4 regions of the Paenibacillus sp. FSL H7-0442 genome follow, and region 3 is predicted to be linked to each of the others. Evidence: a T-box and tRNA genes for the amino acid it is inferred to sense, from the RefSeq annotation. Region 3 holds a T-box; the other regions hold tRNA genes.
What was found. A T-box is a leader RNA that pairs with one kind of tRNA and senses whether it is charged. The one in region 3 lies ahead of leuS (leucine--tRNA ligase), so its partner is inferred to be a tRNA-Leu.

Region 1 (3,114 bases), 2.3 Mb from region 3:
GTCTGGACTGGATTATGCTGGGTCGAGATATACAGGGTGAGGTGCTAAAGGAGTCGCAAGACCCTTATTTTTTTGACGCTTCAGGGCAACTGAATTGCCAGGGGGAACCGCTTAGTGAGGCGGAAAGAAATTTTATACTTGAGTATATTGAATTTACCCGCTTTCGTAAAGAGAAAAACCAGCGCAATTCTACTATGGGGTAATGGTTGCTTAGGATTTAATGGGGATTACTAATGAGTAAGGCTGAAAAATGAAAATTATTTCAGAAAAAGTTACTGTTTCGGAGGGGAAACATTTTGGGAGATCAAACTATTTATCAACGGATTGAAGCTTTGATTAAAGATCGGGGAATGACCAAGAAGGCATTTTGTGAAAAGCTTAAAATCAGTTCAGGGAATCTCGGTGATTGGAGAAGGGGGAAAACAACGCCGGGTACCACTCATTTAATTCAGATTTCGGACTTTTTTAATGTATCGCTCGATTGGTTAATGAAAGGGATTAAGCCGGGAGAAGGCGTACTTCAGGAGCAGAAGGCTGCTTATTTTTTTGGAGTGATGGGGCCACTGAATTGCCAGGCAGAAGATCTTGAGACGGAAGAACAGAATTTTATTTTAGAATATGTTGAATTTGCGAAATATCGTAAGCAAAAAAGTGAGAAGGATAAAACAAAGCCGGAATGATTTTTTTGGCTAAAGATTGTCTGGGTTGAAAACCCGTAAACGAACTGGAGGGGTTCGCTTTACGGGTTTATTTGGTTTCTTGGTGATATGGAATGACCTGTATGTAACTGGAATGCTTGTTGGATTTAGAGTGGCGATGCCTCCTTATAATCGTTATCGTCGATGTTCAGAATTGCAGCAACTTGTTTTCTGTACCTTTGTGCTTTGCGGGTGCCGTGAATCAGATTGGACAAGCGTGAAGGCGGAATATTGTGTGTCTCACAAAATGTTTTCTGATCCAGTCGAAGTTCGACAAGCCGTTGTTTGATGGCCCACCCGAAGGAGGTGACAGGCATTTTGTTGTTCAAAAGAAATCGCCCCTTACGGATTCTTACGGAATAATTGGTGTGTTATAATAATCATCAGTAAACATGTTAGAATTAACCATCTGAAACTATGATACACTTTTATACGTGTTTTTACAATCGTAAATACGTTATTTCGTCAAATTAATTACTTAGTTAAGTGCTAGGTGGTTCTGATAATCCGTAAGGGGGCAACATTAATGCATAGTTCAGCAAGCGGTTATCTTTATGCAGGACGGTATTATTATCGCTCATATATGTAAGTTAAAATAATTATAATATTTTTGTTTACAAATAGTTGATGAGAGAGTATAATAAATCTGTTGCCTCAATACATTATGATTTGCGGTCGTGGTGGAATGGCAGACACGCTATCTTGAGGGGGTAGTGGGCGTACGCCCGTGGAGGTTCGAGTCCTCTCGACCGCATTATATGCAAGACCTAGTTAAAAAAGCATCCTGACACGGTTTACGTGAAAGGGTGCTTTTTTTGTTAAGCATTTTCGTTATATTCTTTAGCCACGGAAGCCACGGTTGCAACAGGTCGTTTATTAACTGTGATAATGAAGAATGTCAGTTTTGCTGCAAAAGCTTCTCTATATCTCCCGCCAGTTTATCTGGAGTGGTTTGCGGTGCATAGCGCTTAAACACGTTACCTTCTCTTGTAATTAAGAATTTAGTAAAATTCCATTTGATCGCTTTGGACCCTAATACCCCCGGAGCTGTTTGGGTCAGGTAGCGAAATAAGGGGTGTGCTTGATCGCCATTGACATCTGTCTTGGCGAACATCGGAAAGGTGACACCATAATTGATCTGGCAAAACTCGGAGATCTCCTCACTGGAACCTGGCTCTTGTTTGGCAAACTGGTTGCTGGGAAATCCCAAAATTTCGAGCCCCTGTTCATGATACTGGTCATATAGCTCTTGTAGCGCTTTGTATTGGGGGGTTAACCCACATTTGCTGGCAGTGTTCACGATAAGCAGAACGTTCCCTTCAAATGTGGATAACGGAATTTGTTTCCCTTGCAGGGTTTGCGCATCATATTCATAAACGGTCATAGCATCTCTCCTCATTCAATATTCAGCAATTAAATTTTAGACAATTTAAAGAAGGGTTGCAAGCCTGGAAAAGCTGTATAAAGCCTTCAGGCGCTGTAAAATCGTATTTTGCTCAAAACAGTAAATCGCACCGCAAATGGAGCGAATTAAGGTGTTTCTTCTTATAAAAGCGGGTTCAATCGGTGTTTAGCTGGTACATATAGCTTATTTTCTTCTCTTTTTGCAAAAAAAGGCCAATAACGCTTTACCCTACGCCAATATTGACATGCTTGTCATTTTCAAAAAGGGATGAAAAACAGAGATTAAAGGAGATGTGAGAAGCAAAGTTGCATTGTAAGCGTTATTATTAATCTTTTATGCTCTAAAGCCCGATTTATAACCCTGCAGTTGAGCTTTACAGTCTTCCATGCGCGGGTGTATGATTCAAGACGTAATTTCAAATTAACTTAAATGAAGCAACAACGAAATGTCTATAGCGCTGAATTTTGCAGTTGCAAAAGCGGGGGAACCAATCGAGACTGTACGGCTTCGGAAGCCGTGTGTCTCATGGGGTGAATTTTCCGGTCAAGTGCCAGAAATAGGGCGACTCTCACGTCCGAATCCGACAGCTAACCTCGTAAGCGTACAGGGAGAGGCAACAAACCGCCGTGTGCAGCCATGGTTTATTTTATCATGGATATGTCAGAAGCCGGAGGAAAGCCTTTTTCCTTCGGCTTCTTTTTGTTGTCTTTTTATACCGGGAGAGGAGCTACTGATGGAAGGTCGGTTAATTATTGTCACTGCACCGAATGAAGCGGGCAGAAGTTTTGTGAAATTGCTTATTTTCAAAAAATTGGCGTTTGCAGTTCTCACGAATAGCGCCCAGGAGGAACGACAGCTCAAAAAAATGGGTGTGGAGCACATTGTCCGCATCAATACCATGCAAGCGGGAAAATGGAATTTTCCAAAAAAAGAAATTGGTAGTGTGTATTTGTTCGAGAACAGCTTGAATCTGACTTGCCGTTTCCTGCAAATATGTCGACCACTAACATC
Region 2 (3,114 bases), 1.9 Mb from region 3:
TGGGGTTTCATCTAAACCATTTTGACTATGTACAACCCCCATTAAGAGAAGGACAGGCTGATCTGCGGCTTCAAATTATGAGCTATCCAGGTGCGCTGGCTGAACAGGATTTTGCTCCGTTTAAAAAGATTTTATATACCGAGGTTTATGGGCTTAAATAAGAGACTACATAGTCAGTTGTATTAAATAAAAGCAAAAGGCTCTGCTTAAGCCGTATTTCTACGGGAGCAGAGCCTTTGTGCTATAAAGCTGTTGGTGCTTCATTATTGTTAATGTTGTGTCCATTTCATCACGAATTCTTTCTCGTCAGTTTCGGTATCTACAGATTCCTCTTGAATGGTAAATCCATTTTTAGTGTAAAAGTTAAATGCTTTCGTGTTTGACTGGTACACCTTTAATTGAATCTCATCATGTTGCTCCTTAACCCAATCTAATAGTAACTTGCCGTAGCCCTTTCTTTGAGAATCAACACGTATAAATAGAGCCGCCAAGTATCCATCCAACATGGAAACGAAGCCGCCGATGCTATGATCATCTTGTATGATAACGTAGTTTTGAGCGAGGGGAAGGTACCTGTTCTCCATCTCAGTAGCTTGTGATGCCCAATACTGCGGAGCAATAAAATGGTGGGCTTCTACGGAAGCATCCAGCCAGATGGCTGCCAGTTCCTTGAACTCTTCTACATTCGCGGGTCTAATCGACATCGTAACGCCTCTTTTCACAGTATGTAATCCTATTCCGATAGTCAAGTATGAGAAAGATGTTGTTGAAATAAAAAAGACCGTCCGAGGACGGTCTTTCTACCCGTGGCGCTTAATTAAAGCTTTGATCCGTATCCCGCGCCTCCGTTAACTCTGTAAATTAGAGAATAACGGACCGGGTAAGGGATACGCTCAACATGTGATTATTGATGTTGACGCACCTCCTTTCCTGATGAACCCATTTTACCATATCTGGTTTGTGATATCCAGTGATTTTCTTATATTTACGGGAATGATTCATAGAAAATATAAGATAAAAATAGCTTGATTTTATGTTCTATGGAAGATATAATCTAAATTACCGTGATTGAAAAACATCGGTGTGAATACATAATATGCGGTCGTGGCGGAATTGGCAGACGCGCACGGTTCAGGTCCGTGTGGGCTAACCCCCCGTGGAGGTTCGAGTCCTCTCGACCGCATCATGCCTAACATTTACAGGTTCTTGGATTGGCTGGATGCCACCAAGAGCCTGTTTTTATATGGGTAAGATGCGTGTACTATTATAACTATTTTATTTATACTGAAATATATATTTGATATAATCCTTTGCACTCTGATTAATGTCTTCGTCACTTGCTTGAAACGAGGCTCCAAAGACAGCGAAATAGGGTAATGTTATGGCGCCAACATGTACTGCGCTTGCTTTAAAAGGTGCTATAACTTCATCAACAGTGAAAAAAACGGAACCAGTAGGTAAGTAATTTTCTTTTTTATCGCCAATGGACATGGCTATCCCTAGCTTCTTTCCTTTTAACTTATCACCTTGTGAACCATAAGCCCATCCGTGAGTAAAAACATCATCGAACCACTTTTTTAATAAAGGTGGGTAACTATACCAATATAAAGGGAATTGAAATATGATATTACTATGTGTTTCAAGTAACTTTTGCTCTCTCAAAACATCAATGCTCCAGTTTGGATACTCTTTATAAATCTCATGAATAGTAATTTCATTGGTATACTGAAGTAATTCTTGTTTCCATCTTTGATTTACTCTGGAATCTTCAATATTCGGATGTGCTAAAATCACGAGAGTTTTCATCATAAATCACCTTTCTTACATAGCATCATTTGTTTTTTGTTGGTACGTCTTATTATTCTGTACGCTATAAAAAAAGTAAATACACACAATAAAGTAATATAGTTACTAGAAAGTGTGCATGGTACTTAGAGTAAATATATGGGATTATAGAATTAATCAGATCAACTTAGTTATTTTAGCGTTGAAGAGGTGGTCGTATGAAACAATATAATTTAGGCATAGAAGCAACACTTGAGATCATCGGAGGTAAGTGGAAATCCTTAATCATATGCTTACTAATGTCTGGTAGAAAGAGGACAAGTGAATTACAGCGCAGTATTCCAGGCGTTTCTCAAAAGGTTCTTATACAGCAGCTCCGTGAACTTGAGAAGGATGGCATCATTGGCAGACATGTGTATAATCAGATGCCTCCAAAAGTGGAGTATTATATAACGGAATATGGTATAACAGCAAATGAAATAATTGATTTAATGTGTTCTTGGGGAAGAGCTAATATCAAAATAAGACAACAGCAAGGAGAAGATGTGATGTTGTTAGAATATGATTCAAAATGAATAGTGGAGTAAAAAAGCGTTATAGACTACGATGTTTGCGGCGGTTTTCTTCGGCTGCCTTCAAGTGCTATGTTATATGTTGAGCCACAAGCTGATTTGCTATATAGTAATGACTGGACAACCATTCCATCCATATTAAATGAATGCCAAAGTAGGGGGACCATTTACAATGATTATTAAACCGAAAATTCGTGGTTTCATATGTACGACTGCACATCCTGCAGGATGTGCGGCTCATGTTAATCGTCAGATCAACTACATCAAAGACAGTACATCAATACAAGGAGCTAAAAAGGTACTTGTGATCGGAGCATCTACTGGATATGGGCTGGCTTCTCGTATTGCTGCGAGCTTTGGGCTGGGAGCGGATACCATAGGGGTATCCTATGAACGTCCCGCATCAGAGGGGCGCACGGCTTCAGCAGGCTGGTATAATACAGTAGCCTTTGAAAGAGCGGCCAGAGCAGCTGGCTACATAGCAGAAAGCATTAATGGAGATGCTTTTTCTCATGAAATTAAGCAGGAGACATTGAAGCTGGTAAAGGAAAAGCTGGGCAAGGTAGACCTGATTGTGTATAGTGTCGCTTCACCGCGACGGACACATCCCGATACGGGTGAAACTTTTAATTCCGTTCTCAAGCCTATCGGACAGTCTTTTTCTAATAAAACAGTGAATACGAATACAGGTGTCGTATCAGAAATTACGCTGGAACCGGCTACGCAGGAGGAAATTGAGAACACCATCACGGTAATG
Region 3 (3,114 bases):
GCTGCGGAACGGGTTCAATTACGATTCCCCTGGTTAACTCAGGGTTCGAAGTGGCTGGAATCGACTTATCCTCTGACATGCTGGCAGTAGCCCGTCGCAAAATGGAAACCACTCCACAGGGACAGCGATTGTTTCGTGAGGGAAGCGTTCGCTGGATACAGCAGGATATGAGAGAATGGATTTTACCCGAGCCTGTGGATTCTGTAATTTCTTTTTGCGATTGTCTGAATTACTTGTTGGAGGAAGAAGATATCATTTCTACTTTTCGCAGAACGCATGTTGGTCTGAAGCCTGGCGGAACCTTTTTGTTCGATGTGCATCATCCCCAGACGTTTTTACGTTATGATGAAGAGCAGCCTTTCGTACTGGACGAACGCTCTATCTCATATATCTGGACATGTGCGTTGGACACTCCCCGTTGTGAAATTGAGCATCATCTTAGTATCTTTGCGAAAGCAGAACATGAAGGACGCGATCTATACCAGCGTTTCGAGGAAATACATGTACAACGTGCCTATGACCCAGACTGGATGAAGGCAGAATTGTCCAAAGCGGGTTTTCGCGATGTGAAGGTATATGCGGATTTTGAATGGGTAGAAGCAGAAGATGACGCGGCGAGACTGTTTTATGTTGCTGTAAAATAGCAAAGATTCATTGAACGAATATGGGAAAAAAAAGACGCTTTTCATGATGACATGAAGGGCGTCTTTTTGCACTTATATATTCACTTTATAGTTCAACTGAAGCTCATCACCCGGTACACCCCGAATGCCCCAGTTCTGTTTGGGTGTTTCAAATATAGTAATCTCAAGATCCTGTGGAGAAATACCCAAAAGATCGTTAATTCTTTGGAATAACAGGCTAATGAGTTGCTTCTTAGCTTCTATCGTTCTGCCTTCAAAGATACTGATTTCAATAATGGTGTACGCCTCAGAGCGACCATCGGCATATATAAAATCTTCCTGATCCATAGGAAAAAAACGATGAAACCTCTTGTCAGGAGGATATTTGAACGCATCCACCACAGCAGAATGAATCACCTCTGAAAGTTGCTTTTTGATTGGATTTAGAGTCTCTTTTATTCCGTAAATTTTAATTTGTGCCATGTCTCAGCTCACCTTTCTTATCTCAACTCATCTCAGCTTGAAGCGATTTAACTCGGAATTATTATAAAACATTCGTATGCATGTGTCATGAAAATTTAGTATGGAGAGGGCTCTTAACACCAAAGGTAGTCCTTATTTGACTTTTTTCGCGGTTTTCAATATAATAGTGCCATTATTAACGGTTAAACAATCGCTGATGAGGAATAGTAGCTTTGTCTGGACATGTAGAGAGCCGGCGGGTGGTGCAAGCCGGTTGACAGCACAAAGTGAACTCGCCTCGGAGATATGCGTCCAACGCAGGAACGCCCTATACTGGTGCTTGTATCCTGTTATTAACCCGCATCGGATCACCTCCGTTATCAGGTGCAAAGGGAGTAGAACGCGAAGAACGCTTTCTGCTAACTAGGGTGGTACCACGGGAATATAACCTCTCGTCCCTAGCGCTGACACGCTACGGGATGCAGAGGTTTTTTTGTTGCATACCGTTTGAGGAGGAAAAGACAATGACAGACACACAGCCGAAGCACGGCTATCAACCGCAAAGTATTGAACCAAAATGGCAGAAATATTGGGATGAGAACAAGACGTTCCGCACCGGGGAAGAACCGGGCAAACCGAAGTTTTATGCTTTGGATATGTTTCCGTACCCATCTGGAGCCGGCCTGCATGTAGGCCACCCGGAGGGCTACACAGCTACGGATATTGTTTCACGTTATAAAAGAATGCGCGGCTACAACGTACTGCATCCGATGGGTTGGGACGCCTTCGGTCTGCCTGCGGAGCAGCATGCGCTGGATACAGGGGAGCACCCACGCGAAATTACGGTGAAAAACGTAAATAACTTCCGCCGTCAAATCAAATCGCTCGGCTTCTCCTACGACTGGGATCGTGAAATCAGCACGACGGATCCTGATTATTACAAATGGACACAATGGATCTTCATCCAGCTGTACAAGCGCGGCCTTGCATATGTAGCTGAAGTACCTGTGAACTGGTGCCCAGCGCTGGGAACGGTGCTGGCGAATGAAGAAGTTATTGACGGTAAGAGTGAGCGTGGCGGTCATCCGGTCGTCCGTAAACCAATGCGTCAATGGATGCTGAAAATTACGGAATACGCGGATCGTCTGCTGGATGATCTGGAGGAACTGGATTGGTCTGAGAGTATTAAGGATATGCAACGGAACTGGATCGGTAAGTCTACCGGGGCAGAGGTTCGTTTTCCGATTGAAGGCTATGACGAGCAACTCACAGTATTTACAACTCGCCCAGATACACTGTTCGGCGCAAGCTACTGTGTGCTGGCACCAGAGCAGGAATTGGTGGATATTATCACTACGCCTGAGCAAAAGGATGCTGTACAACAGTACCGTGAACAAGCTGCTCGTAAAAGCGATCTGGAGCGTACGGATCTGGCCAAGGATAAAACAGGCGTATTCACAGGAGCTTATGCAGTGAACCCAGTGAACGGCGAAAAGCTGCCGATCTGGATTGCTGACTATGTACTGGCAGGCTACGGAACTGGAGCGATTATGGCTGTACCTGCTCACGATACGCGTGACTGGGAATTTGCCAAGCAATTCGGATTGAATATCATTGAGGTTGTCCAAGGTGGAGATGTGGCTAATGAGCCATATACTGAGGATGGACCGCACGTGAATTCAGGCCCGCTGAATGGACTTACCAACGAGGAAGCGATTCCGAAGATGATTGAATGGCTGGAAGCCGAGGGCAAAGGACACGGCAAAGTCACCTACCGCCTGCGTGACTGGCTGTTCAGCCGTCAACGCTATTGGGGCGAGCCGATTCCGGTAATTCATCTGGAGGATGGAACGATCAAAACGGTTCCTGAGGACCAACTTCCGCTCGTACTGCCGGAGATGGACAATATTAAGCCTTCAGGTACAGGTGAATCCCCGCTGGCGAACGCAACAGATTGGGTGGAAACCATTGATCCTGAGACAGGTATGAAAGCACGTCGCGAGACGAATACAATGCCGCAATGGGCAGG
Region 4 (3,114 bases), 1.8 Mb from region 3:
GAACTATGGACATAATGCGCTTATCTGAAGTAACCTTGGAACCCATGTGGTTGTTCATCCCTATCGCATAAGGAACATCCTTAATCGCTGCTGTCACCTTAGCGTGTACTTCTTCATCCGTCATATTAGCCTTAATTGCTCCGGGTCCGAGCCATTCGGGCTTTCCCTGTTTTGGCTCCATTGGAAGATGGACGATGACGTCATGACCACGCTTATGCGCTTCCATAGCGTCCTGCTTGGTTGTAGGCAGGAAGGGCATCACAGCAACAGTAATCTTAACGGGTAAATTTAAAATTTGCTCAGTCCCTTTCATATTGTTTCCCAGATCGTCAATAATGACAGCAACCATCCTTTGCGACTCGTCCTGTTTGTCTATTGCTTCTGCAACACCAGTACTACAGACCATGAATAACATGCATACCGAAATACAGAGTACTACGGTTCTTCGCATTTTGGAGCTTGAATGGAATACAGGTACATAAGCTGGCTCTTTCCGGCCGCGCGATGCCTTTAAAGCCTTTTTTATTATATTTCTCATGTGCAGCTTCCGTCGTGTACTCATTGCGGGTCAGCCTCCTTCTCTGTCCCTTCATTGTGTGAGTAACCTCGTCTAAATATGTATAAGGCAGACCAGGAATACTCCCTGATCTGCCTTATCGTGCGTAGAAACGTATGTTAAAGCGGCTTACCAGTTCTTATCCATAAATTCATCACGGCCTGATTGAGCCCGATCTTCCTTATAGTGCTTCACGTTTTTCTTGTGGTAATCCTGATGATAATCCTCTGCCGGATAAAAAATCGAAGCTGGAAGGATCTCCGTTACAATTGGCTTATCAAAGCGTCCACTTTGTGCCAACTGCTCCTTGGACTGCTGCGCAAGCTTCCTTTGCTGCTCTGTATGATAAAAAATTGCGGGTTTATACTGTGTGCCCCTGTCCTGAAATTGACCTTCCCCGTCAGTAGGGTCTGTTTGTGGCCAATATAATTCGAGCAGCTTTTCATAAGGAAACAGCTCAGGCTCAAACGTAATCTGCACCACCTCGTAGTGGCCTGTAGTTCCTGTTTTAACCTGCTCATAGGTGGGATTGGGAATCGTTCCTCCAGTGTATCCTGACACAATGCCATGAATGCCCGGCTGCTCTTCAAACGGAGTCACCATACACCAGAAGCACCCACCTGCAAAAGTTGCTTTCTCCATCTTACATCCAACCTTTCAATAACTTCATCATAAAATTTTCTATCATATCTGGAAATCCATAGTTTGCGTGAAGACAAGAAACGTGTTCAGCTTAAACTATGAGCAAATCCCCAGAAATATAAGAAAAAGGTCTCTAAAACTGCTACGAGAGCAATTCTATAGACCTTTTCTAATGGATGCGGTCGAGAGGACTCGAACCTCCACGGGGGGTTAGCCCACACGGACCTGAACCGTGCGCGTCTGCCAATTCCGCCACGACCGCATATAAATTATCGTTTATCCTCGAAAGATCAATCTTTCTTAGCGACAAGATAGATCATACCATGCATATATCAAGATGTCAAACCTTTTATGTTCGTTAATTTCCTCTTGATAAAAAAGGAATAATAAACTAAAATAAGAACATAGGTTCTCGGGAATGAATGTTCCTTTTCTTCAATCGTTTATGAATTATCATCACATTTTCCTAAGGCGGTGAATGGTAATGACCTCTTTGGATACTACTCAGCATGAATGGTCTCTTGTGAAAAGTTATCTGCTCCTTACCTTTATTCAAAAAGTATTTGAGCGGGACAGCCTAATTCTTGAAGAAAGCGGTATGCTGAAAACCCCTGATCTTTATGTCGAAATGGTTAACGCAGGTGTAGATCGTACCGGAATCCTACTGTCTGAAGTAAAACATGAATTTAATAAATATCACATTCATGTTCTGGACATACAACAAAACCACTCCGGCGTTCACGCCACCTATATAAGTAAAGGCAATAAAGAGCAGTTCAGTATGGCAATGCCAGCATTCCGCAAAGAAATGTATGAGCGGATGCGAGCATATCTGGGGCTCTCAACCTCTATGCCCCATACAGCTGCCCTTCCTTTACTAGAGAAACATCGCCCCGAATTACCAAACAATTCAACTTCCAACCCCCTACGCATCGTTGATCGAAGTTTGGTTACATCCTCTTTGGCTTATAAGCGTAAAACGTCTCGCCCTGCTGCTGTTGCCGCAAGCAGAAGAGCATAATCCCCGCACAATAAACACGCAAAAAAAAAGCTTCCGCAGACACCAACTGTGCTCGGAAGCTCCTTTCCATATCCATCATATCTCCAAATCGATCTATAACCGCTAAGATGAAGCATAAGCATATCTATTAATGATTCGCTTTATTGCAACGCCTTCTGTACACGCGTAACCCCTTGACTTAGAGCATGTCCTCCACCTACCGCTGCGGCTACAGCAATGGTCTCCATAATTTCCTGATCACTAGCTCCTTTGGACCGCGCCTCGTCTACGTGATAAAACGTGCATACTTCATTGTTGGCAAATAAGCCAATGCCTAGTGCAATCAGTTGCTTGGTTTTCTCATCTAAGCTGCCGGCTTGAAAGCACTCTCCGGTAAAGCGATGATATGCATGAACTACCTCGGGCAACTGATCTTCCAAATGGCTGATTTGATCCTTATATGCATGTACTTTTTCGTCCATAACCGTCATTGACACAGCACGTCCTCTCTGTTGGATTTTCCTTCATTACTGTGTCCGATTTAGAGTTTCTGTATGCCTAATGAATCACCCAGTTATTTTTATCCAACACCCATTTGGAACCCATTCCTAATTCAGATCTATCGGATTGTGACGTGGCTCGCTGAACGGCTGATATGTATAGCTGCGATCCAATTTGACCACACGTCGATTCTGGCGCCGAATAAGCACCTGTTCATCATCCCATGCCAGTACAATGCCAACAACATCGTTGGTCTCCAATCCATCGCGTACGACACGCACCTTTTCACCGGAGAGTCGATAAGCATCCAATTCTTCGTCCATAATCATCCTTGTCCCCTCCTTATACACTTTTTTTAATAACACAGCGACCATGATTCTATGCATGAAAAAGTTTAAAAAGAGACCTAAATGAA

Region 1: it encodes a tRNA-Leu, which carries the amino acid that the T-box ahead of leuS (leucine--tRNA ligase) is inferred to sense. The anticodon was not compared.
Region 2: it encodes a tRNA-Leu, which carries the amino acid that the T-box ahead of leuS (leucine--tRNA ligase) is inferred to sense. The anticodon was not compared.
Region 4: it encodes a tRNA-Leu, which carries the amino acid that the T-box ahead of leuS (leucine--tRNA ligase) is inferred to sense. The anticodon was not compared.

Annotation. Positions count from the first base shown of each region.
Region 1 covers NZ_CP151963.1:1,450,220-1,453,333, forward strand. The annotation lists gene MHH57_RS06575 (helix-turn-helix transcriptional regulator) at 1-203, shown strand, start outside; gene MHH57_RS06580 (helix-turn-helix transcriptional regulator) at 297-680, shown strand; gene MHH57_RS06585 (hypothetical protein) at 806-1,027, opposite strand; tRNA gene MHH57_RS06590 (tRNA-Leu) at 1,370-1,452, shown strand; gene MHH57_RS06595 (glutathione peroxidase) at 1,597-2,082, opposite strand; cyclic di-AMP (ydaO/yuaA leader) riboswitch at 2,549-2,721, shown strand; gene MHH57_RS06600 (hypothetical protein) at 2,837-3,114, shown strand, end outside.
Region 2 covers NZ_CP151963.1:1,863,387-1,866,500, forward strand. The annotation lists gene MHH57_RS08500 (GNAT family N-acetyltransferase) at 1-161, shown strand, start outside; gene MHH57_RS08505 (N-acetyltransferase) at 270-704, opposite strand; tRNA gene MHH57_RS08510 (tRNA-Leu) at 1,099-1,183, shown strand; gene MHH57_RS08515 (NAD(P)H-dependent oxidoreductase) at 1,276-1,806, opposite strand; gene MHH57_RS08520 (helix-turn-helix domain-containing protein) at 2,004-2,360, shown strand; gene fabV (enoyl-ACP reductase FabV) at 2,530-3,114, shown strand, end outside.
Region 3 covers NZ_CP151963.1:3,792,764-3,795,877, reverse strand. The annotation lists gene MHH57_RS16715 (class I SAM-dependent methyltransferase) at 1-644, shown strand, start outside; gene MHH57_RS16710 (tautomerase family protein) at 717-1,106, opposite strand; T-box leader at 1,291-1,548, shown strand; gene leuS (leucine--tRNA ligase) at 1,610-3,114, shown strand, end outside.
Region 4 covers NZ_CP151963.1:1,946,745-1,949,858, reverse strand. The annotation lists gene MHH57_RS08940 (divergent polysaccharide deacetylase family protein) at 1-562, opposite strand, end outside; gene msrA (peptide-methionine (S)-S-oxide reductase MsrA) at 686-1,198, opposite strand; tRNA gene MHH57_RS08930 (tRNA-Leu) at 1,376-1,460, opposite strand; gene MHH57_RS08925 (hypothetical protein) at 1,683-2,219, shown strand; gene MHH57_RS08920 (carboxymuconolactone decarboxylase family protein) at 2,360-2,689, opposite strand; gene MHH57_RS08915 (hypothetical protein) at 2,807-3,028, opposite strand.